Regions from separate parts of the Rhizobium phaseoli genome, predicted to be linked through region 1. Evidence: predicted binding sites of a transcription regulator. Region 1 holds the regulator's gene; each other region holds the start of a gene.
What was found. The regulator LexA, encoded in region 1, represses DNA repair genes until DNA is damaged. The targets are predictions, from matches to a motif close to TGTTCNNNNTGTGTTCNG.

Region 1 (5,224 bases):
GCGGCCGGATGCTGAGCGAGGAGGTCGACCACGGGCGTCTGCTCCTGTTCTCGCCGGTCTTCCTCGGCGCCGGCGCGGCATTTTGGTTTCTTGCTGCAACGGATGTTCCTCTCGTTCCATCGTTGCTCTGCCTGTCGGTGTTGATGCTTGCGGGGCTGGTCGCCGGCCGCAGCCGGCCGGCCTTGCGGGCGATGTTCCTGGCGCTTGCCCTGGTGGCCTGCGGCATGCTCTGCGCGCAGCTCGAAAGCTGGCGGGCCTCGACGGTCATCCTCGATTCATCCGTGACGACGACGGTGACCGGCCGCGTCGAGCGGCGCGAAGGCGACGACCGCGGGCGGTGGCGCTATATTCTTGCCGTCACCGGCACCGAGGCACCGGAGGTGAAGCGGCCGCCGCGGCGCATAACAGTAATCGCCCGCGGTGCCGATATGCCTTTCGAGATCGGCGACATCATCACCGGCCGAGCGCGGTTGACGCCGCCGGCAGGACCGGCGCTTCCTGGCCTCAACGACTTTTCATTCGGTGCCTATTTCGATGGCATCGGCGCCAACGGCTTCTTCTACCGTGCCCCTGAGAAGGTCGATTTGCAGGCAGGCCCGCCGGCTGTGACATCGACGTCCGACGCTCTGCTCGAATGGCTTTACCGGTTGCGCAGCGGTATCGGCGATCGCATACGCTCGATGCTGCCCGGCGACACAGGCGCTTTTGCCGCCGCACTGGTGACTGACGAGCGGCGCGCTATCTCGAAGGAAACGACGGAGGCGCTGCGCCAGTCCGGCCTTGCTCATATCGTCGCGATCTCCGGCCTCAACATGGCGCTGTCGGCCGGCATTTTCTTCGTCGGCTTCCGGATGCTGCTCAGCCTCTTTCCTGGTGTCGCTCAAGCCTATCCGACAAAGAAGATCGCCGCCGCGGGCGCGCTCATCGCCGTCACGGCCTACTTCCTGATCTCGGGATTCGGCGTCTCGGCCGAACGCGCCTTCATCATGATGGCGATCATGCTGATTGCCGTCTTCTTCGATCGGCCGTCGATCAGCCTGCGCAATGTCGTTCTCTCGGCGCTGGTCATCATCGCCATTTCACCCTCCGAGGTCTTGGGGCCAAGCTTTCAGATGTCCTTTGCCGCGACTTTGGCGCTGGTATCGGGTTATCAGCTATGGAAGGACCGGCGCATCCGGGAAAACCCGTTGCTGAAGCTGCCGCTCCTGCGGCCGGTTGCGGCGGTCGCCGGTTTCTTCGGCGGCGTCTTCCTGACTTCGCTGATCGGCGGATTTTCGACGGCGCTGTTTTCGATCGAGCATTTTCATCGACTGACCGCTTATGGTCTGCCGGCAAATCTTGCGACGATGCCGATCATCTCTTTCATCGTCATGCCGGCCGGGCTGCTGGCCATGTTGCTCATGCCGTTCGGTCTGGACGCTCCGCTCTGGACGGTGGTCGGCTTCGGCCTCGATCTGGTGATCGCGGTTGCCAAGACGGTGTCCGGCTGGGGCGGTGATATCGGCTTCGGCCGCTTGCCCGGCTGGTATTTCGTCGTGGCCGTGGCAGGCTTTCTGCTGCTGACGCTGCTTCGCACCCGGTTACGCCACGCCGGCACATCGATCCTCGCCGTTGCGACGCTCATCCTGCTCATTCTGCCGGGATCCCCGCCGCCGGATCTGGTGATTTCCGAGGATGGTGGTCTCGTAGGGCTCGTCGCGGCGACGGCAATGGCTTCAAACCGCGAAAACCCGCCGGACTTCATCTTTGACCAGTGGCAGAGAGCGCTGGTCCTGCCGACGCATCACCCGCCGAAAATGCTGGATGGCCCTGCCATCCCGCCGCAGGGCGAGGACCGCCGCGTCAAGCTTTCGCGCGATCAGCAGAATGAAGCGAGGACGGCAATGGTGGCCGCCGCAGCCGGCGGTGAGGCAAATCGGTTTTCCTGCGTCAAGAAAGCCTGGTGTATCGCCAGGCTCGGCAATGGCCATGTCGTCGCGGTCATCGACAATGCCGCCTATCTCGGCCCGGCCTGCGACGCCGGCGAGATCGTTGTGACCTCCGTGCGCCTGCGTTTCGACCGTTGCCGATCGGGTGCGACCCTCTTCACCGGCGAGACGCTGCGCAGGACCGGTTCCGTCGAATTGCGTTTTGTGCAGACGGGACACGAGATTGCAACCGCATTCGACGCCTTATCACGTCCATGGATGCGCCATCGCGCCTATGATTGGCGCAAGGACAGTTTTACCGAAGCCGCCCCGTCTGCTGTCAGTGATAACGGCGAATGAGGCCGACCAACTTGCCCTGCACCTTGACTCGGTCGGGTCCGAAAATGCGGGTCTCGTAAGCCGGGTTGGCGGCTTCGAGGGCAATCGAGGCACCCTTGCGGCGAAAGCGCTTCAGCGTCGCTTCCTCGTCGTCGACGAGGGCAACGACGATATCGCCGGGACTTGCGGTACTGCCGTTGCGGATGATCACTGTGTCGCCGTCGAAGATACCGGCGTCAATCATCGAATCGCCCTTGACCTCCAGCGCGTAATGCTCGCCCGAGCCGAGCATATCTGCAGGGACGACGATGTCGTGCGTATTGTTCTGGATTGCCGAGATCGGAACACCGGCGGCAATCCTGCCCATGACCGGCACGGAGACGGAGTTGCCGTTGTCGGCAATCGGCTTTGCGGCAGCGGGGGCGGCGACCGCCGGGGGCTTGCCGAGGCTGCCTTCGATGACGCTCGGCGAAAAACCGCGGCGCGGCTGAAGACTGGGGCTATAGGCTTCCGGCAGCTTGATCACCTCCAGCGCCCGGGCCCGGTTCGGTAGGCGGCGAATGAAACCGCGTTCCTCGAGCGCCGTGATCAGACGATGGATGCCGGATTTCGAGGCGAGATCCAGGGCATCCTTCATCTCGTCGAAAGAGGGGGGAACGCCCGATTCCTTCATGCGCTCATGAATGAATAGGAGAAGCTCCTGTTGTTTGCGCGTGAGCATCGACGTCAGACCCCGTGATTGAAACAAATCCAGAACAGACACTATATGTTCCATATGTGTTCCGCAAGTAGCTAAATTTCCGTAAAACTTCGCACCAACTCGTTGAGATTTTTATTTTCATTCGCCGGATTGGCACACATGTCTTGCATTGGGGGGAGTGCTGTCGCACATCTCTTGACGTGTCAGGAGGGATATCATGAGCGCACATTCCGCTAAGCCGCATCCGCTGGATCACGTCGTACTCCCGGTCGTCGATATCGAGCTGGCGCGCGAAAGGCTAGGCAAACTCGGCTTCACCGTCGCCGCCGATGCGCGTCATCCCTTCGGAACGGAGAATGCCTGCGTCTTCTTCGCAGACAAGACCTATATCGAGCCGCTCGGGGTGGCGAGCGTCGAGGAGAGCGAGACAGCGGCCCGCCAGGGCAATGTCTTCATCGCCCGCAATCGCGCCTTCCGCTTCCGCTGCGGCGAGGAGGGACTTTCGGCGCTGGCCTTTCTCACCGAGGATGCCGGCCTCGATCATCGGCGATTCGTCGGCAGCGGCGCGAGTGCCGGCGAGATGTTGCAGTTCAGCAGGCCGCTGCGGATGCCGGACGGTTCGGAAAGCGTCGGCAGCTTCAAACTGGCCTTCTCAGGAGATCTGCGCGCTCCCGACTTCTTTCTCTTTACCTGTCAGCGCATCAATGCCTTCCCCGCCGATCGCGCCGCGCTGGAGACACATGCCAATGGCGTGACTGGCATTGCCGAAATCGCGGTTTGTACGCCGGACCCGGCGGCATTTTCCGCCTTCGTTGGTCTTGCGGTCGGGCAAACGGCAGTAGAGAAAACCGGTTTCGGCGTGGAGATCGCGGCCTCGAATGCCAAGATCAGCCTGATGACGCCGGAAGGGCTGGAGGCTTATTTCGAGCTTGTCGTTTCCGCTGCCGATCGTGGCCTGCGCGGTCAGGCAATCCTTTTCAACGTCGCCGATCTTGCCGTGACAGAAGCGCATTTGGCTGCTAACGGAGTGACATACACACGCAAGAACAATCGCATTCTGGTGAAGCCCACGCCCGGGCAGGGCGCGCTTTTTGCCTTCGAGGAACCACGATGAGCACTGATACCAATTCCGAGGTCAAGATCGGCGAAGGCGAAGGCCAGGTCACCTTTTCCAATACCGGCCGCCTGTCGCTGATTGCCGGCCCCTGCCAGATGGAGAGCCGCGATCACGCCTTCATGGTCGCCGGCACGCTGAAGGAGCTCTGCGCAAAACTCGGCATCGGCCTCGTTTATAAGAGTTCTTTCGACAAGGCGAACCGCACCTCGCTCTCGGCCGAGCGCGGCATCGGGCTTGAAAAGGGCATGGAGGTCTTCGCCGACCTGAAGAAGGAATTCGGCTTTCCCGTCCTGACCGACGTCCACACGGCCGAGCAATGCGCCGAGGTGGCTGAGGTGATCGACGTTCTGCAGATCCCCGCCTTCCTCTGCCGCCAGACGGATCTTCTGATCGCCGCCGCCAAGACCGGCCGCGTCGTCAACGTCAAGAAGGGCCAGTTCCTCGCCCCCTGGGATATGAAGAACGTCCTGAAGAAGCTCAATGCCAGCGGCAATGCCAACGTGCTGCTGTGCGAGCGCGGCGCCTCCTTCGGCTACAATACGCTGGTTTCCGACATGCGCTCGCTGCCGATCATGGCGGCGATGGGCGCGCCGGTCATTTTCGATGCGACCCATTCCGTCGCCCAGCCCGGCGGGCAGGGCGAATCCTCGGGCGGTCAGCGCGAATTCGTAGAGACGCTGGCGCGCGCAGCCGTGGCGACGGGTATTGCCGGCGTCTTCCTCGAAACCCACCAGGACCCAGACAACGCACCGTCCGACGGCCCGAACATGGTCTATCTCAAAGACATGCCGCGGCTGCTTGAGAAATTGCTTGCATTTGACGCGGTCGCCAAGGCCTGACGTTCAACAGGTTGACATGATCGTCGTTTAGGCCACGTCGGGACGCCGGTTCGAAGGCTGGAAATTGCGGCATTGTAATTTGCACGCCTTCGATTATGACAGGCTTCGAACGATTGATCACCCACCGAGCAGGAAGAACCCATGACTGCAATCACCGATATCATCGCCCGCGAGATTCTCGATAGCCGTGGCAACCCCACCGTCGAAGTCGATGTCTATCTCGAAGACGGCAGCATGGGCCGCGCGGCCGTTCCCTCGGGCGCTTCGACCGGCGCTCATGAGGCGGTCGAGCTGCGCGACGGCGGCAAGCGCTACCTTGGCA
Region 2 (5,224 bases), 1.1 Mb from region 1:
GCATATCGAGGACGCGATCCGCAACCGCCAGGTCCAGCTCGTCATCAACACCACCGACGGCAACAAGGCGATCTCGGATTCCAAGTCGCTGCGCCGCGCGACGCTGATGCAGAAGGTGCCCTATTACACGACGATGGCCGGCGCCGAGGCCGCCGCCCAGGCAATCAAGGCGCTGAAGGCCGGCAATCTCGAAGTGCGGCCGCTGCAGAGCTACTTCGCCTGAGATTGAAGCAATTCAAGCAAATCTGCGCCCGCGGCTTTGCCTCCGGAATTGCGGAAAAAACAAAGAACAGCGTCACCGCTCGATGAGCGGTGACGCGACTTCAAGCGGAATCCATTTATCCGGCTGACGTCATAAGCACCTGAATTTCCGACATATCCTGACGAAAGCGCGCCATCTCCTCCGCCTTCAACCGCTCGTCGGGAATGCGCAGCAGATAGGATGGATGCACCGTCACGAAGAGCGTGCGCCCTCCTTCAATTGCCATTGCCTTGCCTCTGACGTCCTGCAGGCGCCCTTTCACATCCGTCAGCGCCGCAAGCGCCGTCGCCCCCATGGCGACGATCAGCTTCGGCTCGACGAGCGCCAATTCCAGATCGAGCCACCAGCGGCAATGCTTCACTTCGCCCATAGTGGGCTTCTGGTGGATGCGCCGCTTGCCGCGCGGCTCGTATTTGAAATGCTTGACTGAGTTGGTGACGTAGACCATCGAACGGTCGATGCCCGCCTCCGCCATGACCTGATCGAAAAGCCGGCCGGCCGGGCCGACGAAGGGGCGTCCTGCAATATCCTCCTGATCGCCCGGCTGCTCGCCGACGAACATCACCGCCGCATCGCGCGGCCCCTCGCCGAACACGGTTTGAGTGGCGTTGGCGTGAAGCGGACAACGGGTGCAGACGGAGGCTTGCGCGCGCAGCGCCTCCAGCGTGCCGGCCGGCGCTTCGGGTTCTGTGGGAAGATTGCGCGCAGCCTGCTGCAGCCGGTCGTGAAAGGGCAGCGAGCGCGTTGCCTCCCTTGCCGCCATCTCCCGCACCTTGCTTTCGGCCGATGCGATCAAGCCAGGAATGAGATCGGCTTCCGGCAGGTTCTTCCAGTATTTTTTCGGCATTTCCGCCTGCATCGCCTTCAGCTTCACCCGAGCCGGATTGAAGATGCTGGCGTAATAGGTGCGCCAGAGCTCATCGGTTACGTCGGTAAGATTGGGCTTCTCGCAGGGTTCGTCGCTGATCGTCAGCCGCTCGCCATCCCAGGCGGCCGACCCCTTGGGCGTGGCGATCAACCAGTCCATGTCTGTGAAACGCCGCTGGAAGAAGGGTGCCGTGCGCCTGATGATGTGGTGGTCGGGCTCGAACCAGGCGATGAATTTCCGCCGCCCCGCGGAAATCGCGCCGACCTCCTTGAAGCGGACGAAGGCCGTCATCTTGTGCGCGTCGCGATGCACGTTTTTCGCCATCAGCCGGGCACGCACGACATCCTGGTCGGAGGTCACCTCGAGCAGCTGCCGGTCCAGCTGCAGCCGCCAGAGCAGGCGGTAAAGCAGCGCAAACCGCGCCGGATCGGAGTGACAGAGGACCGTCTCGGCAAGCTCGATGAAGGCGGGCGGCACGGTCATCGGCTTGCGTGATGCCGCCGGCGCCGGCGGCATGGCGTCGCGCTGAAAGGAAAGATCGGCCTCCGCGCTTTTCTCGCGCCAGTCGATCTCGTCGGGCACGATGCCGGCGGCCGCCAAGGCGCGTGCGGCATCGCGCCATTCGCCAAGCTCTCCGCGTCCTGCGAGCACAACCCGGCGCATCACAGCAACGACAATTGTTCGGGCTGCGGCTCGAACATGGCGCGGAGGTCCGGCCTGTCGATCAGCCGGCGCGGCGACCAGCCTTCGGCGCAAATGAAGGATTGGACCTTCTTGATCGAAACGCCGAGCCGAGAGAGATCGTCGAGCCGCAGGCGGCGAAAGCGGCGCGCCGAAACGATTGCCTTGACGGTCTTGGTGCCGAGACCCGGCACACGCAGCAGCCGCTCGCGCTCGGCCCTGTTGATATCGACGGGAAATTCGCTCCGGTTGGCCAGCGCCCAGGCAAGCTTCGGGTCGAGGTTCAGATCGAGCATGCCGCCCGTCTGGTTCGCGGTGATCTCGTCGATGCCGAAGCCGTAGAACCGATAGAGCCAGTCGGCCTGATAAAGCCGGTGCTCGCGCATCAGCGGCGGCTTGATCAGCGGCAGATTTTTGGAGGCATCCGGGATCGGGCTGAAGGCCGAATAATAGACGCGCTTGAGGCCGTAGCTGCTGTAAAGCCTGCCGCTGGTCGCCAGAATCGTCGCATCACTCGCGCCATCGGCACCGACGATCATCTGCGTGCTCTGGCCGGCCGGAATGAAGCGCTGGCGTTTTTTGCTCTTCAGCGTCGGTTCGGCGGCAGCCTCGATCTTCAGTCTCAGCTCGCCCATTGACCGCCGGATATTGGCCGGTTTCTTCTCCGGCGCGAAGCGGGTGATGCCGGTGTCCGTCGGCAGTTCGATATTGAGCGACAGGCGGTCGGCATAAAGCCCCGCCTCCTCGATCAGCCGCGGCGATGCCTCGGGGATCGATTTCAGATGGATATAGCCACGAAAATTATGGGTGACCCGCAATTCGCGGACGATACGAACCATCTCTTCCATCGTGTAATCGGACGAGCGAATGATGCCGGAGGAAAGAAAGAGACCTTCGATGTAATTGCGGCGATAGAATTCCAGCGTCAGCCAGATCACCTCTTCAGGCGTGAAGCGCGCCCGTTCGACATTGCTCGACGAGCGATTGACGCAATAAGCGCAGTCGTAGATGCAGAAGTTCGTCAGCAGGATCTTCAGGAGCGAAATGCACCGGCCATCCGGCGCATAGGCATGGCAGATGCCCGATCCCTCGGTTGAGCCAAGCCCGCCGCTTGTGCTCGAATCGCGTTTCACCGTGCCGCTGGAAGCGCAGGAAGCGTCATATTTGGCGGCGTCGGAAAGAATGGCCAAGCGTTCTGCGAGCGACTTCTTCATCCATATGTTCACTATATGTTCCAATGACGGAAGTCAATCCGGCTACTCCCGCCTCTTCCCTTTTTCCGGCGCAGCATCCGTTTTCGCAGGGCACGCGTTGGGTTTATGCGAATTTTCTGGAAATCGGCCTTGGCGATCTGCTATAAGCACGTAACTAGGATTGTGGCACGGTTCCGAAGCTCCCCTTCGGGACCTGTTTTCTTTTGTGTGTACCCGACTGCGCGGAGCAAGGGCCGGCGGCCACAGGGAATGAAGGACAGAAAAATGGTTGATAAGGTACCGATGACACAGGGTGGTTTCGTCAAGCTGCAGGAAGAGCTGCGCTGGCGTCAGCAGGAGGAGCGCCCGCGAATCATCGAGGCGATCGCCGAAGCCCGTGCTCATGGCGACCTTTCCGAAAACGCCGAATACCACGCCGCCAAGGAAGCCCAGAGCCACAATGAAGGCCGCATCACCGAGCTGGAAGACCTGACGGCGCGCGCCGAGGTCATCGACCTCACGAAGATGTCCGGCGACAAGATCAAGTTCGGCGCCAAGGTGAAGCTCGTCGACGAGGACACCGAGGAAGAAAAGACCTATCAGATCGTCGGCGACCAGGAAGCCGACGTCAAGGCCGGCCGCATCTCCATCTCCTCACCGATCGCCCGTGCACTGATCGGCAAGGAAGTCGGCGATTCCATCGAGGTCAATGCCCCCGGCGGCTCCAAGGCCTACGAAATCCTCCAGGTTTCCTGGGGCTGATCGCCCGCCAGACATGAGATCCATCCTTGCCTGATATGCGTGACGTCGAGATCATCGCGCCCAATTTCAAGCGCCGGCTCTCCGGCGTCACGTCGACCATCGTCCAGCTCATCCCATGCCAGATCCGGCTCGGCATCCGGATCGCAACCCTCGGCCCCGGCCTGCCGGAAGGCCTGCCGAAACTGAGATGGTCACAGCTCCCTGGTCTGTGGCGCAGGCCGGCGCGTCGGCGCCATCGCGTCTGGCACGCCCGCCGCAACAATGAGATGGCCGTTGGCATCCTGCTCCGCCATTTCCTGCGCATGCCGCTGAAGCTCATCTTCACCTCGGCCGCGCAGCGCCGCCACACCGCCTACACGAAATGGCTGATCCGCCGCATGGACGCGGTGATCGCAACCAGCGACCGTTCCGGCTCCTTCCTCGAAGTTCCCCATACCGTCATCCAGCACGGCGTCGATCTGTCCCTTTTCCACCCGCCGGAAACGGCGGAGGACGGCATCGCCGCGACGGGTCTGCCCGGCCGCTATCTGGTCGGCTGCTTCGGCCGTGTGCGCCATCAGAAGGGCACCGATCTCTTCGTCAAGGCGATGATCGAACTCTTGCCGCGGCACCCTGAATGGACGGCCGTCGTCTCCGGCCGGGTAACGGCGGAGCACGTGGCCTTCGGCGACAAGCTGAAGGCCGATGTCAAGGCCGCAGGGCTTGCCGACAGGATCCTCTTCCTCGGCGAAGTGCCCGATATCAAAGTCTGGTATCGCCGCCTGACGCTCTATGTCGCCCCTTCCCGCAACGAAGGCTTCGGCCTGACGCCGCTTGAAGCCATGGCCTCGCGCACGGCGGTGGTGGCCTCGGATGCCGGCGCCTACGCCGAACTCATCGCCGAAGGCGAGACCGGCTCGGTCGTCACCGCCGGCGACGGCGAGGCGCTGACCCGGGCGATTGCCCCCTATATAGCAGATCCCGCGCTGGCGATCGCCCATGGCGAGAATGCGCTGCGCCATGTCAGGGCGAATTTTGCGCTGGAAAAGGAAGCAAACGCGATCGGCGCCTTTTACGATCGCCTTCTCGGCGGCAATCGCGGCTGAGCGGAACGAGAAGCGGCCCGTGTTGAAGTAAGGTGCCTCTGGTGATCAGTCGCCCTAAGAGATCGGCGCCCGCCCCTCATCCGGCTGCCGCCACCTTCTCCCCGCGCGCGGGGAGAAGGGGGTATGCCGCAGCCTTTCCGTCGTCCCTCTCCCACCTCTCGCAGGGCACGTCCCCTCTCCCCGTCAGAACGGGGAGAGGGTTAGGGTGAGGGGCAATCATTCGCATGAACCGGACAGCTATGGCTCAAGGCCCGGGGATAACGGCGAGTAGAGAGCGGGACTTGTCAAAAAGCGAACGGCCCGCTGGATGACGGGCCGTTGCAAATATCCGAGACTGGCGAGTGGCTGGTTATTCCGCCGGCTGAAGTCCGCC
Region 3 (5,224 bases), 1.6 Mb from region 1:
GAGCGTTCGTCGGAGGATTTGACGATCTCCGGATTGATGAAGACCTGCGGCTGCTTTTCTTCGCCTTCGCGCGACACGTCGATGACCAGCATGCGGCGCGGCACGCCGATCTGGATGGCGGCAAGGCCGATGCCCGGCGCATCATACATGGTTTCCAGCATGTCGTCGGCCAGACGCTGCAGCTCGGCGTCGACCCGCTCGATCGGCTTGGACAGCTGGCGGAGAAGGGGATCGGGAAGAATGATGAGTGGCTTGATGGTCATGGGCGTTCCCATAACCCATCTTTTCCCACTATGGAATTATCCGGCAGGCGGGGAAGACGCTTTTTTGCATCCCCGCCCGGAATTTTGCCATATTTGCCTCACGCCGCCCGGCGGGTGGCGGCGACGGGACGGCCCTCCGGCCGGGCGCGGAAGCGCCGCAGCAGCTCGATCAGCTTCTCCACCTCATCGGTGAGGCGGCGGGTTTCCGCCGAGGTGTGTTCGACCATGCCGGAATTCTGCTGGGTGATTTCGCCCATGCTGCGGATCGCGACGCTGACCTCATTGACGCCGGTGGCCTGGTCGCGGGCGGCAGCGGCGATATCGGCGACGAAGCGGTTGATGATATCGATGCGGCTGATCATGTCGTTCAGCGCCTCGCCGGTGCTGGAGACGATGCCCACACCCTCGTTGACCTGGGTCGAGCTCTGCGAGATCAGGTTCTTGATCTCTTTGGCGGCTTCGGCCGTGCGCTGGGCGAGCTGGCGGACTTCCTGGGCGACGACGGCAAAGCCCTTGCCGGCATCGCCGGCACGCGCCGCTTCGACGCCGGCGTTCAGCGCCAAGAGATTGGTCTGGAAGGCGATCTCGTCGATGACGCCGATGATCTTGGAAATTTCGGTCGAGGATTTTTCGATGCCGGCCATCGCCGAGACGGCGCTGGTGACGAGTTCACCGGAATTCTTCGCCTTCTGCTGCGTCTCACGCACGGCGTCGGACGCCTTTTCGGCGTTGGCGGCGGTCTGACCGACGCTGACGGAAAGCTGCTGCAGGGCCGCCGAGCTCTCCTCGACGCCGGCCGCCTGCTGTGCGGTGCGCAGCGCCAGGTCGTTGGTCGCGTTGGAAATGACGTCGGCGCCGCTCATGATCTGGCCCGACGTGTCGCGCACGGATGCGAAGGATTGGCGAAGGGCGCTGACGGCGCGGTTGTAATCCTCGGCCATCTGCCTGAAATCACCCGGTAGATCGGAGGGCAGAGTGGCTTCGAGGTCGCCATTCGACAGTGCTTCCAGGCCGCGGCGCAGCTGCTCCAGCGCGATGGCCTGGTCGGATTGCGCCTTGGCGCGCTCCTCTTCCAGCGCACGGCGCTTGGCTTCCAGCGTCTCGAGATAGACCGAGATGGAATAATCCATGTCGAGCATGGCTGATTTGATGACGGCGGACAGCTTCTCGGCCAGTTGCCTGCCCTGCTGGCGCGCGAAGACCGAAGGCCACTGCTTCTCCATAATACCCTTGACGAGCTCGGACATGACGAGGGCATAGCCGCCGATATACCAGCGCGGCTCCAGCCCGATGCGGGCATGGGTGCGGCCGACCGCCGTTACGCCATCGACATAGCTTTCGTCGAAGCTACCACCTGCAAGATTGGCCCAATGATCCTGCTGCCGCTTCTTGGCATGAGCGACCTGACTCTTGTCCGTGAAAAAGCTCGAGACAGCGGGAGTCCTGGCAATCTTGGCGTAGAATTTATCGAGGGCGCCGCCGACCAGCTCTGATATAACCGGGCGAAGGTCCCGCATCGACTTGCGCGCCGCCTCATCCAGTTCGATGAAATCGAGACGCTGTTTCAGCGCACTGTCGGTCTGCTGGGATGTCATTGAGATCTCTGTCTTTGGCGCAACGGCGCGGGAGGGAATTCTGCGCCACAGATTTTGGCGAATATGGTTGAGCAATCGTTAATCCGGCTGCGATTTTCTGCGTTGACCAGCAAGGCCCGGCGGGCATCGCAGGATATTGAGGATTGCCGACTTCGTTCACGTTTTGATCTATATATTGCCGCATCTTCTGTTATGGTTGCGCCATGACCGTCGCTTCCGAATCGCTTTCAGCTTCCGTCGCCTCGATCAGCCCGGCCATGCTGGCGCTGGCCGGCGGCGTTCTTGCAGCCCTCATCCTGCTGGTGATCGTGCTTTTCCTGCGTGCGGCCGGCCTTCGCCGCGAACAGGCGGAGGAGGCGGATCTGCGCGCCAGGGAAAGTGCGATGCGCATGGCCGAGCTTCTGAAGATCCAGGCGGAGATGCAGGGCCGGATCACGGCGATGGCCGAGGTCTTCGGCGCGCGGCAGAGCGAACTCAATCAGGCGATCAACCAACGACTCGACGGCATGTCGCAGCGCATGAGCTCGACGATCACCGAACAGACCAAATCGACGCATGAAAACCTGCAGCGGCTGCAGGAGCGGCTGGCGGTGATCGACGCGGCGCAGAACAATATCCAGACGCTCGCCAAGGACGTGGTCGGGCTGCAGGCGATACTTTCCAACAAGCAGACGCGCGGCGCCTTCGGCCAGTCGCGGATGGAGACGATCGTCGCCGACGGCCTGCCGATGGGCGCCTACGCCTTCCAGCAGACGCTGTCGAACGGCTCGCGGCCGGACTGCACGATCCGTATGCCGAACGGCGCGCCGCCGCTCGTCATCGACGCGAAATTCCCGCTCGAAGCCTGGAACGCCATCCGCGACGCCGGCAGCCCCGAGGCCGCCAAGCTCGCCGGCCAGCAGTTCCGCCGCGACATGGAGATCCATATCCGCGATATTGCCGAGAAATATCTGATCCAGGGTGAAACCCAGGATACCGCCTTTCTCTTCGTGCCGTCCGAATCGATCTTTGCCGAGCTCCACGAAAATTTCGAGCCGGTGGTGCAGAAGGCGCACCGGGCGCGCATCGTCATCGTCTCGCCGTCGCTGCTGATGCTGTCGATCCAGGTCATCCAGGCCGTGCTGAAGGACCAGCGCATGCGGGCGCAGGCGCATGTGATCCAGGGCGAGGTGGCGCTGCTGATGGACGATCTCGGCCGTCTCGACGAGCGGGTGCGCAAGCTGCAGGGCCATTTCGCCATGGCGCAGAAGGATATCGACATGGTCGTCACATCGGCCGACAAGCTCACTAGGCGCGGCGCCAAGATCGAAGCGCTGGAATTCGAGGCCGGCGGCGATGTGAGGCCCGCCCGTGACGAGGAGACCCCGGCCAAATCGGTGGAAAGCCGCACCGGTCTTCTCAAGCTTCGGGTGGTTGACGAGGAGTGACCGCTTCGGGCAGTGTCTGCCCCGCATTTCAGATAAGAGTTGGAGCATGCCGTCGCCCGCATGTTCCAAAGGACGGGACATCCTCATGATCACAGTTTTCGGGTCCATCAACATGGATCTCATCGCCACGACGGACCGCCTGCCGAAGCCCGGCGAGACGGTGGCCGGCAATGGCTTCACCACGGCCGCCGGCGGCAAGGGCGCCAATCAGGCGCTGGCAGCCCGCCGCGCTGGCCGCTATGTGCATATGGCCGGCGCCGTCGGCAAGGATGGTTTTGCCGCCGATGCGCTCGCCCTGCTCGATGATGCCGGAACCGACCTCTCCCTCGTCAAACATGTCGACGGTCCCACCGGCACGGCGCTGATCCTGGTCGGCGGCGATGGCGAGAACATGATCGCCGTGGTGCCCGGCGCCAACGGCCTGGTGACGGCTGCCGATGCCGAGACGGCGGTCGGCAAGATGAGTGAAGGCGACATTCTGATGCTGCAGCTCGAAGTGCCTGTTGACGCCGTCGAGCGCGCGCTCTCGGCTGCCCGCGTCAGGGGCGTCACCAGCATCCTCAACCTGGCGCCGCTTACTCCCGATGCGCGGCGTCTCGGGCGCCTGGCCGATATCGTCATTGCCAATGAGACCGAGTTCGAGCGGCTCGCCGGGCAGGATGGCATGGACGCCGAAGCGCGCGAGGCGGCCCTTCACCGCCTGCATCAGGAGACCGGCCAGACGCTGATCGTCACGCTCGGCGGCGATGGTGTCATCGCCATCCGCGACGGCGTCATTTCCCGGGCGCAAGGCCTGAAAATCGAACCTGTCGATACTGTCGGTGCGGGCGATACCTTCTGCGGTTACTTTACCGCCAGCCTCGACGAAGGCCTCGATTTTGCCTCGGCGCTGCGTCGCGCGGCCGTCGCCGGCTCGCTCGCATGCCTCAAGGCGGGGGCGCAGCCTTCGATCCCGTTAAGCCAGGACGTCGCGGACAGAATGTAGATTCTGTCTCTTTGCGAAGCCGCCGAATAAACCCTTTAGTTTTGAGGGGATTTCTGCGGTTTTCCTTGTCTTGACCATTCGAGTTTCATTCAAATTTAAGGTATTTCCGGCGATCTTCCTCGTGGTCGCCGGCGCCCTTCGTTCTTGCAGCCGGCCGCCAATTCAAAGTGCTGCAGCGTCCCGTGGCGTCTTGAAAGACGCGCGCCGCTGCAGGCGGCTGCTCCATGACGGGGCGATGCCTTCGCTCCTGCGCCGGAGAATGCCCGTTCGGCGTATCCTTGCCCGAGGACCCCATGTTTATTTTTCGCATGAAATCGCTTGCGGCGAAACTTCTCGTCATCACCGGCATCGCCATCGCGCTTGTTCTCATCGTCTCGAACTTTTTCCTCATCGGCCAGACGCGCGATCGCGTCCAGACGCTGACGATGGATCAGGCCAATCTCGAGGCAAAATCGATCGCCAATGAAATCGCCGCCAATGTTGGCGAACTCGCCAGTGCCGCACGCACCATGTCGGGCGTGATCGGCCGCGGCCATGAGGGCAAATCGCTCGACCGCAAGGGCATGATCAATGTGCTGAAAGCCAATCTCGAGCAAAACGCCTTCGCCTTCGGCAGCTGGTTCTGCGAGCAGCTTGGCGCGCTCGACGGCAAGACCACCGAGATCGCCAACAATAATGACGAAGGCACGAACAAGAACGGCGCCTTCACGCCCTACTGGTCGAAGACCAAGGATGGCGGCGTCCAGTACTCGACCTTCGACAATGATTATACCGCCGAATGGTGGAAGCTCGCCGCCGACAGCGGCAAGGGCGCGATCACCACGCCGTACCTTGCCGAGGGAACCGATGTCCCGACGCTCTTGACCTCGATCGCCTATCCCGTCACGGCGGGCGGCAAGATGATCGGTCTCGCCGGCGTCGACATTTCGCTGAAGTCGCTCACCGACAAGCTGC
Region 4 (5,224 bases), 2.1 Mb from region 1:
TGCTTGTCCTCGAGTGGCTCGACCATGGTTGCGGCGAGACTGAGTTTCTCGATGCCGAACCCGGGATCGATCTTCTCGACGCGATCACGCAGCAGCTTCGTCAGCCAGGCAACGTCGCGCACCGGCTTTGCTGTCCCCGCCCGGAGTGCCTGGATCGTGTTGTCGACGCGGTGGACGATCAGGTCCGTGCGGCGGACGCCCAGCCCTTTTGCCTGGAGTTCCAGACAGAGCTTCGCTACCAGCCGCGCGATGTATTTTCCGATGGTCTCGGCTGCACCAATCGGCTCGGCGAAGGCACGGTGGACTTCGATGATCTCGGGACAACGGATCGGATCAATCGGCTCGGCGACCCGACCGAACATCTGGTCAAGGCGGCGACCGATCTCAGGACCAAAGCGAAGGGCCAATGGCGCACGCGGTGTCGCAGCCAGCTCACCGACGGTTTGGAATCCAAGCGTACGCAGACTGATCACCGTCTCGGAACTGAGCCGCAGCGACGAGAGCGGAAGCCGAGCAACTGCCTCGGCCGTTTTCCCTGGTGGAACGACCCTCGTCTCGACCGTCATTGATCGCGCCAGCCCGTATGCGGCTCCCCAGGTATCGGCGACGACCCCGCGAGCCGGCAGACCCCGTGCACGAAAGCGGTTCACGAGACAGGACAGCATCAACTCTTCGCCGCCCCGAAGATGATCGGCTCCTTCGGTGTCCATGACGATCCCGTCCGGTGGATCGATTGCCACGATCGGCGAATATTGGGACAGCGCCCAAAGCGTCAGGCGTTCGAGGGCAGCACGATCACCGGCGGGATCGTCATGGACTATATTGAGGCCCTGTATCAAGGCCTGTGCTTTGGCGGCCGCCATGCCAACGTGCAAGCCAAGCCTGCCGGCGTTTGCGTCGACAGCGGATAGCCATCGTTTCGAGCCGCTCCTGGCGACAACGACCAGCGGACCGTTAACCGGTATGGATGGATCGGCGCGTCTGATCCGATCCGTCGCCAGCGTCGGAAAGAAGACTGATACGACCCTGGGCATCGCATGCACCTATTTCGAAATCTGCGCTTTCACCTGCCTTGACCCTGATCAGCTCGGCCAACCATCGGGCTCGCCCAACGCCCGGAACTGGAAGTGGCTCGGACGGCAGAACCGATATCCTCCATCGCGTTGCCGCTGCCGTCGGGTGTCCGAAATCCCCCGCCTCGGTCTGCCGTCGCCATCGTCGGATAATCAGACCGATAGTGCCGGAACCCTCCGCCGCCAGCTGGAGACGGCGCGAAATCACCATCGGTAGGCGCACCGTTTCGGCGACGACCGCGCCCAGTCCCCGGAACCGCAAGGCCTCCTCGAAGGCTTCGAGGACATATTCCTCTTTGACCGCTTCGACATAGATGACGCGATCCGGGTGCAGGCCGACCTGGGCCAATGCGGGAGCGAACAGGTCCGGACGAGCCAGACACCAGACGACCATGCCCTTCGTCCGGGCCGCGATCCCAGCAACAAAGAGCGCAGCTGCGGCCCCATCAACTGCCCCTGCTCCGCCTCCCGCAAACTCGTGGACCGCGCCATGGGCCAACCCGCCACCCGGAAGGCGTTCGTCGATTTCGGTCACCCCGAATGGAAGGACCGACTTGGATCGCGCGACCGCCCCTTCGAGGTGCTGAATGCGGTCCCGAAGATCGGAGATAATTGGGTTTGCGGCGATCTGCGCCATTCGGGGCCTTTACCAAAAGCGGGTTTCCATCTCGTTCAAAAGCGAGTATGTTCCCTATTTGTTCCTTAGCGGAACATGAGTCAATGCAGATGTAAAGGCGAATGGGCGCGTGAGCTGCAACCTCGTCGGCGCTATTGGACCGGAAGGACGAATGGATTCAATTGACTACCGAAGGCTCGTCCCACGGCTCCGAAATGTCATCGATAAGAAAAAATACCTATAGAGAACCACTCGCGCCCTTTCCTGAAATCTTGTCGATGCCGATGCAAGGCACGGGAGAAAAGTCGATGACGGAGAACGTGATCTCATCTGACGAGAGCCTGCGGAGATTGCAGGGTATCCCCTTCGGCGTCGCTGCCGACGAACTGCGCATAACCGCTATTGGGGCCAAAATCGAATTCGCGAAAAGCGAACTGCAGACGGTCCAGACCTATATTGACGTCGTCTACGCGGGAAGGATCGCTGTGACAACGGATGATGGCAGCGAGCTACCTGTCGACACGCTTGCGCATCTCGGCAGTGTGCTTTCCAACTACGAGCATTCGTTGTTCGATCAGATCGCGCAGCTTGAATACGACCAGGAGAAGCTGCTCTTCCCGCCAGATGAAGACGAGCGATGCGACGATAACGAGGTTCCGGATAATCAAGACGTCTGAATAATTCCTCAGGGCACGCGACACTCCGATCATGGCGATCAGCGTTAAGCCTTCCTCTACCCATGGCTGCTAAACACCGACACAACACGCGTTGCGCCATTAACGGGGATAAAATGCAGCACCTTACGAAAGCAAGCGCTCTTGTCATCGCGCTCACGCTCCTGGCCACTCCCGGTCTTTCCCTGGGCGGCCAAAAGGCAGGCGGTCGCGACGAGACCGCGCGAAATGGACTGATTTTCAATCTGGCCTTCCACACCGCAAGGATCGACGACAAATGTCATGTGCTTTCCGTCAAAGAGCGTCGGAAAGTTGATGAGACGCTCGATGACCTAGAATCTTCCAATAAACTCGGCGTTCTCAAGCAGCCATTGCTGAGTGGTCGCAGCCTATACAAGCCAAGCTGCGCAGATACGGATTGGGTTCGTGATTGGCGGAATTACGCAAAAACCGGCTATTTGCGCGAGAAGTAAGCCAACAAAGAACGCGGGAAGGACATCGTCCTGCCTGAGCACTGGAACGGCGACGAGACCGAGGAAGTCGCATCGGTGACTCGCGTTTCGAATGCAATGAAATGCAGAGTCGACCTGACAGCACGCGAATTTCACCAAATCAAGGACAAGCGATGAAACATGCATCGTCTGTAGTTTCTTTCGTGATGGGTGCCATGATAGCGGCTTTCGGCGCTGCTGATGCAGCCATCGCGGCACCCGAACGAATAGGCTGTTATGGCGACAACTGGGGTCCCACACTTGCGATGCTCGAGCCGACCCCCAACGGCCCGATGACATTCAAAACTATACGCTGCCTACCGATCCCGGAGAGCTGGCCGCGGATACTTCCGCCCTTCCTTTCCCCGAACGGCGATTTTGTGGCCGCCTTCGGTTTCACGAAAGGCTTGTGGCTCGGGGACGTGACGCGAGGCGGCCGCTCCCACATAATCAAGGGAAACCTGCCGGGAGACCTTTTTTTAAGGACAGCACCATTCGCATGGCTTGATGACTCGTCCGGGGTTATGGGAGCTAAACGTGATGCGGCGATGCCAGGTGGCATCGCCGTCGCCCACATGCGGCCATATCTCTTCGCCTTGGATGGCTCTGAGATAAAGCTGCCCGAACTCGTTCATCCGAACGGTCCACTCGAGGAGCTTCACTGGGTTGGCGGTTCGGGGCTGGCGCTTGCCGCGTTCGGAACCAGGGAAAACTCCTACAAGACAAAGCATGAGGATCACAAGCCGACACTCACCCTGGTCGACGCACTTAACGGAACGATCCTGCAATCGGTCGAAAAGCTAAGCATTCCGGAACTGATCGATCAGAGAAGCTTGGAGGCCGTCACATCTCGGATCGATGCATCCGGCAAGGCACATATACTGATTGCCTGGGCACCCGGCAAATGGCTGCTCTGGGTTCAGGGGCAACCGCCGCGCGTCGTTCCTATCGCATCGACTACTCGGTCGACGCCGTTCGCACTGTCGAGCGATGCCTCAAGCGTTTTGATAATGGGCAATCTTAGCGCGACAGGGTCGATCTGCGAATTTGGAGACCCGTGTCCACCACCGACACCGCAATCCGGAACAATTGCCGAGTTGACGGACGTTTCAACAGGCCAGGTGAAATGGACGCTTTCCGGCACCGCGTCGTACTTCTCCCACAGCGTGGTTCCGGGCGTCAGCCCGGACGGACGCTATGGCTTGATTTCGCTGCCAGATGAAAATGGCACTGCGATTGCACTGATCTCGATGGACACGGGCAAAGTAATTCAGAAGTTTGAACAACCAGGTTGGGGGCCGATAAGGTTGTCGTTTTCGTTGGACAACAAGTTCGCGGTCATCGCCGCAGGCACAACGATGGCCACTTTCGCGATCGATCAATGAACGCCAATTAGAAGCTTACCGAGGCCAGGGCGAAACCTTCCTCTGCCGTGATGGCTCCGTCAGCGCCAGCGAGCGCTCTTGGGAGTTTGAGGGGTCGGTGTCTGGAGCAGTTGATATGCAGCGGGCAAGTTCGTCGATCTGTTCGTGTCTTTCGTTTACGGCCGCGCTCGCACGATGAAGTCGTCCCCATTCAAAATCTCAACATCAGGTCGTAAGCCATTGAAAAATGATTCGTTTCGAGTCGGAACGAATCACCTCCTCCAGACTTGAGTCGCGAATCATTGATTCGGAGAAACTTGTCATGGCGTCAGGGCACCGTGCCCAGTGGAAGGGCTTTCTGAAAGTTGGAGAAGTCAGCTGCGGGGTTGCCCTCTACACGGCTGCGTCCACTGCTGAACGCATCACCTTCAACACCGTCAACAAAGCGACCGGCAACCGGGTGAATCGCATTTTCGTCGACGGCGAGACCGAACAGCCGGTCCCGAAAGAGGAGCAGACCAAGGGTTTCGAGGTCGACGACGGTCGCTACATCATGATCGATCCGGAAGAGATCGCGGCGGCCATCCCCCAGAGCAACAAGACGCTGGAGATTGAGGCCTTCGTCCCCTGCTCCGAGATAGACGACGTCTATTTCGACAAGCCTTACTACCTGACCCCGAGCGACCGTGCCGGATCGGACGCGTTCACGCTTCTCCGGGACGGAATGAAGAAAGCGAAGGTCGCCGCAATCGCGAAGGCAGTCCTGTTCAGGCGGATGCGTACGGTGCTCATTCGCCCGCACGGCAACGGGATGATCGCCACGACCCTACAATACGATTACGAGGTACGATCTTCGAAGGCCGCATTCGAGGAGATACCGAAGTTGAAGATCGAAGGTGAGATGCTCGATCTCGCCAAGCACATCATTTCGACGAAGCTCGGGGAGTTCGATCCTGCCACCTTCGACGACCGTTACGAACAGGCGGTCGCGGAACTCGTGAAAGCC

Region 2: AMC88_RS15365 (putative DNA modification/repair radical SAM protein) is a predicted target of LexA. The motif match lies at 3,031-3,048, and genes of this name have one in related genera.
Region 3: AMC88_RS02225 (DNA recombination protein RmuC) is a predicted target of LexA. The motif match lies at 2,012-2,029, and genes of this name have one in related genera.
Region 4: AMC88_RS19910 (ImuA family protein) is a predicted target of LexA. The motif match lies at 1,759-1,776, and genes of this name have one in related genera.

Annotation. Positions count from the first base shown of each region.
Region 1 covers NZ_CP013532.1:2,048,483-2,053,706, forward strand. Annotated here, with positions in the region: gene AMC88_RS10055 (ComEC/Rec2 family competence protein) at 1-2,267, shown strand, start outside; gene lexA (transcriptional repressor LexA) at 2,248-2,967, opposite strand; gene AMC88_RS10065 (VOC family protein) at 3,164-4,060, shown strand; gene kdsA (3-deoxy-8-phosphooctulonate synthase) at 4,057-4,902, shown strand; gene eno (phosphopyruvate hydratase) at 5,044-5,224, shown strand, end outside.
Region 2 covers NZ_CP013532.1:3,176,717-3,181,940, forward strand. Annotated here, with positions in the region: gene carB (carbamoyl-phosphate synthase large subunit) at 1-223, shown strand, start outside; gene AMC88_RS15360 (UdgX family uracil-DNA binding protein) at 339-1,793, opposite strand; gene AMC88_RS15365 (putative DNA modification/repair radical SAM protein) at 1,793-3,025, opposite strand; gene greA (transcription elongation factor GreA) at 3,290-3,766, shown strand; gene AMC88_RS15375 (glycosyltransferase family 4 protein) at 3,793-4,851, shown strand; gene AMC88_RS15380 (dicarboxylate/amino acid:cation symporter) at 5,201-5,224, opposite strand, start outside.
Region 3 covers NZ_CP013532.1:457,902-463,125, reverse strand. Annotated here, with positions in the region: gene def (peptide deformylase) at 1-263, opposite strand, end outside; gene AMC88_RS02230 (globin-coupled sensor protein) at 362-1,858, opposite strand; gene AMC88_RS02225 (DNA recombination protein RmuC) at 2,062-3,285, shown strand; gene AMC88_RS02220 (ribokinase) at 3,371-4,270, shown strand; gene AMC88_RS02215 (methyl-accepting chemotaxis protein) at 4,564-5,224, shown strand, end outside.
Region 4 covers NZ_CP013532.1:4,153,194-4,158,417, forward strand. Annotated here, with positions in the region: gene AMC88_RS19905 (Y-family DNA polymerase) at 1-1,034, opposite strand, end outside; gene AMC88_RS19910 (ImuA family protein) at 955-1,710, opposite strand; gene AMC88_RS19915 (hypothetical protein) at 1,998-2,366, shown strand; gene AMC88_RS19920 (hypothetical protein) at 2,480-2,836, shown strand; gene AMC88_RS19925 (WD40 repeat domain-containing protein) at 2,989-4,239, shown strand; gene ku (non-homologous end joining protein Ku) at 4,541-5,224, shown strand, end outside.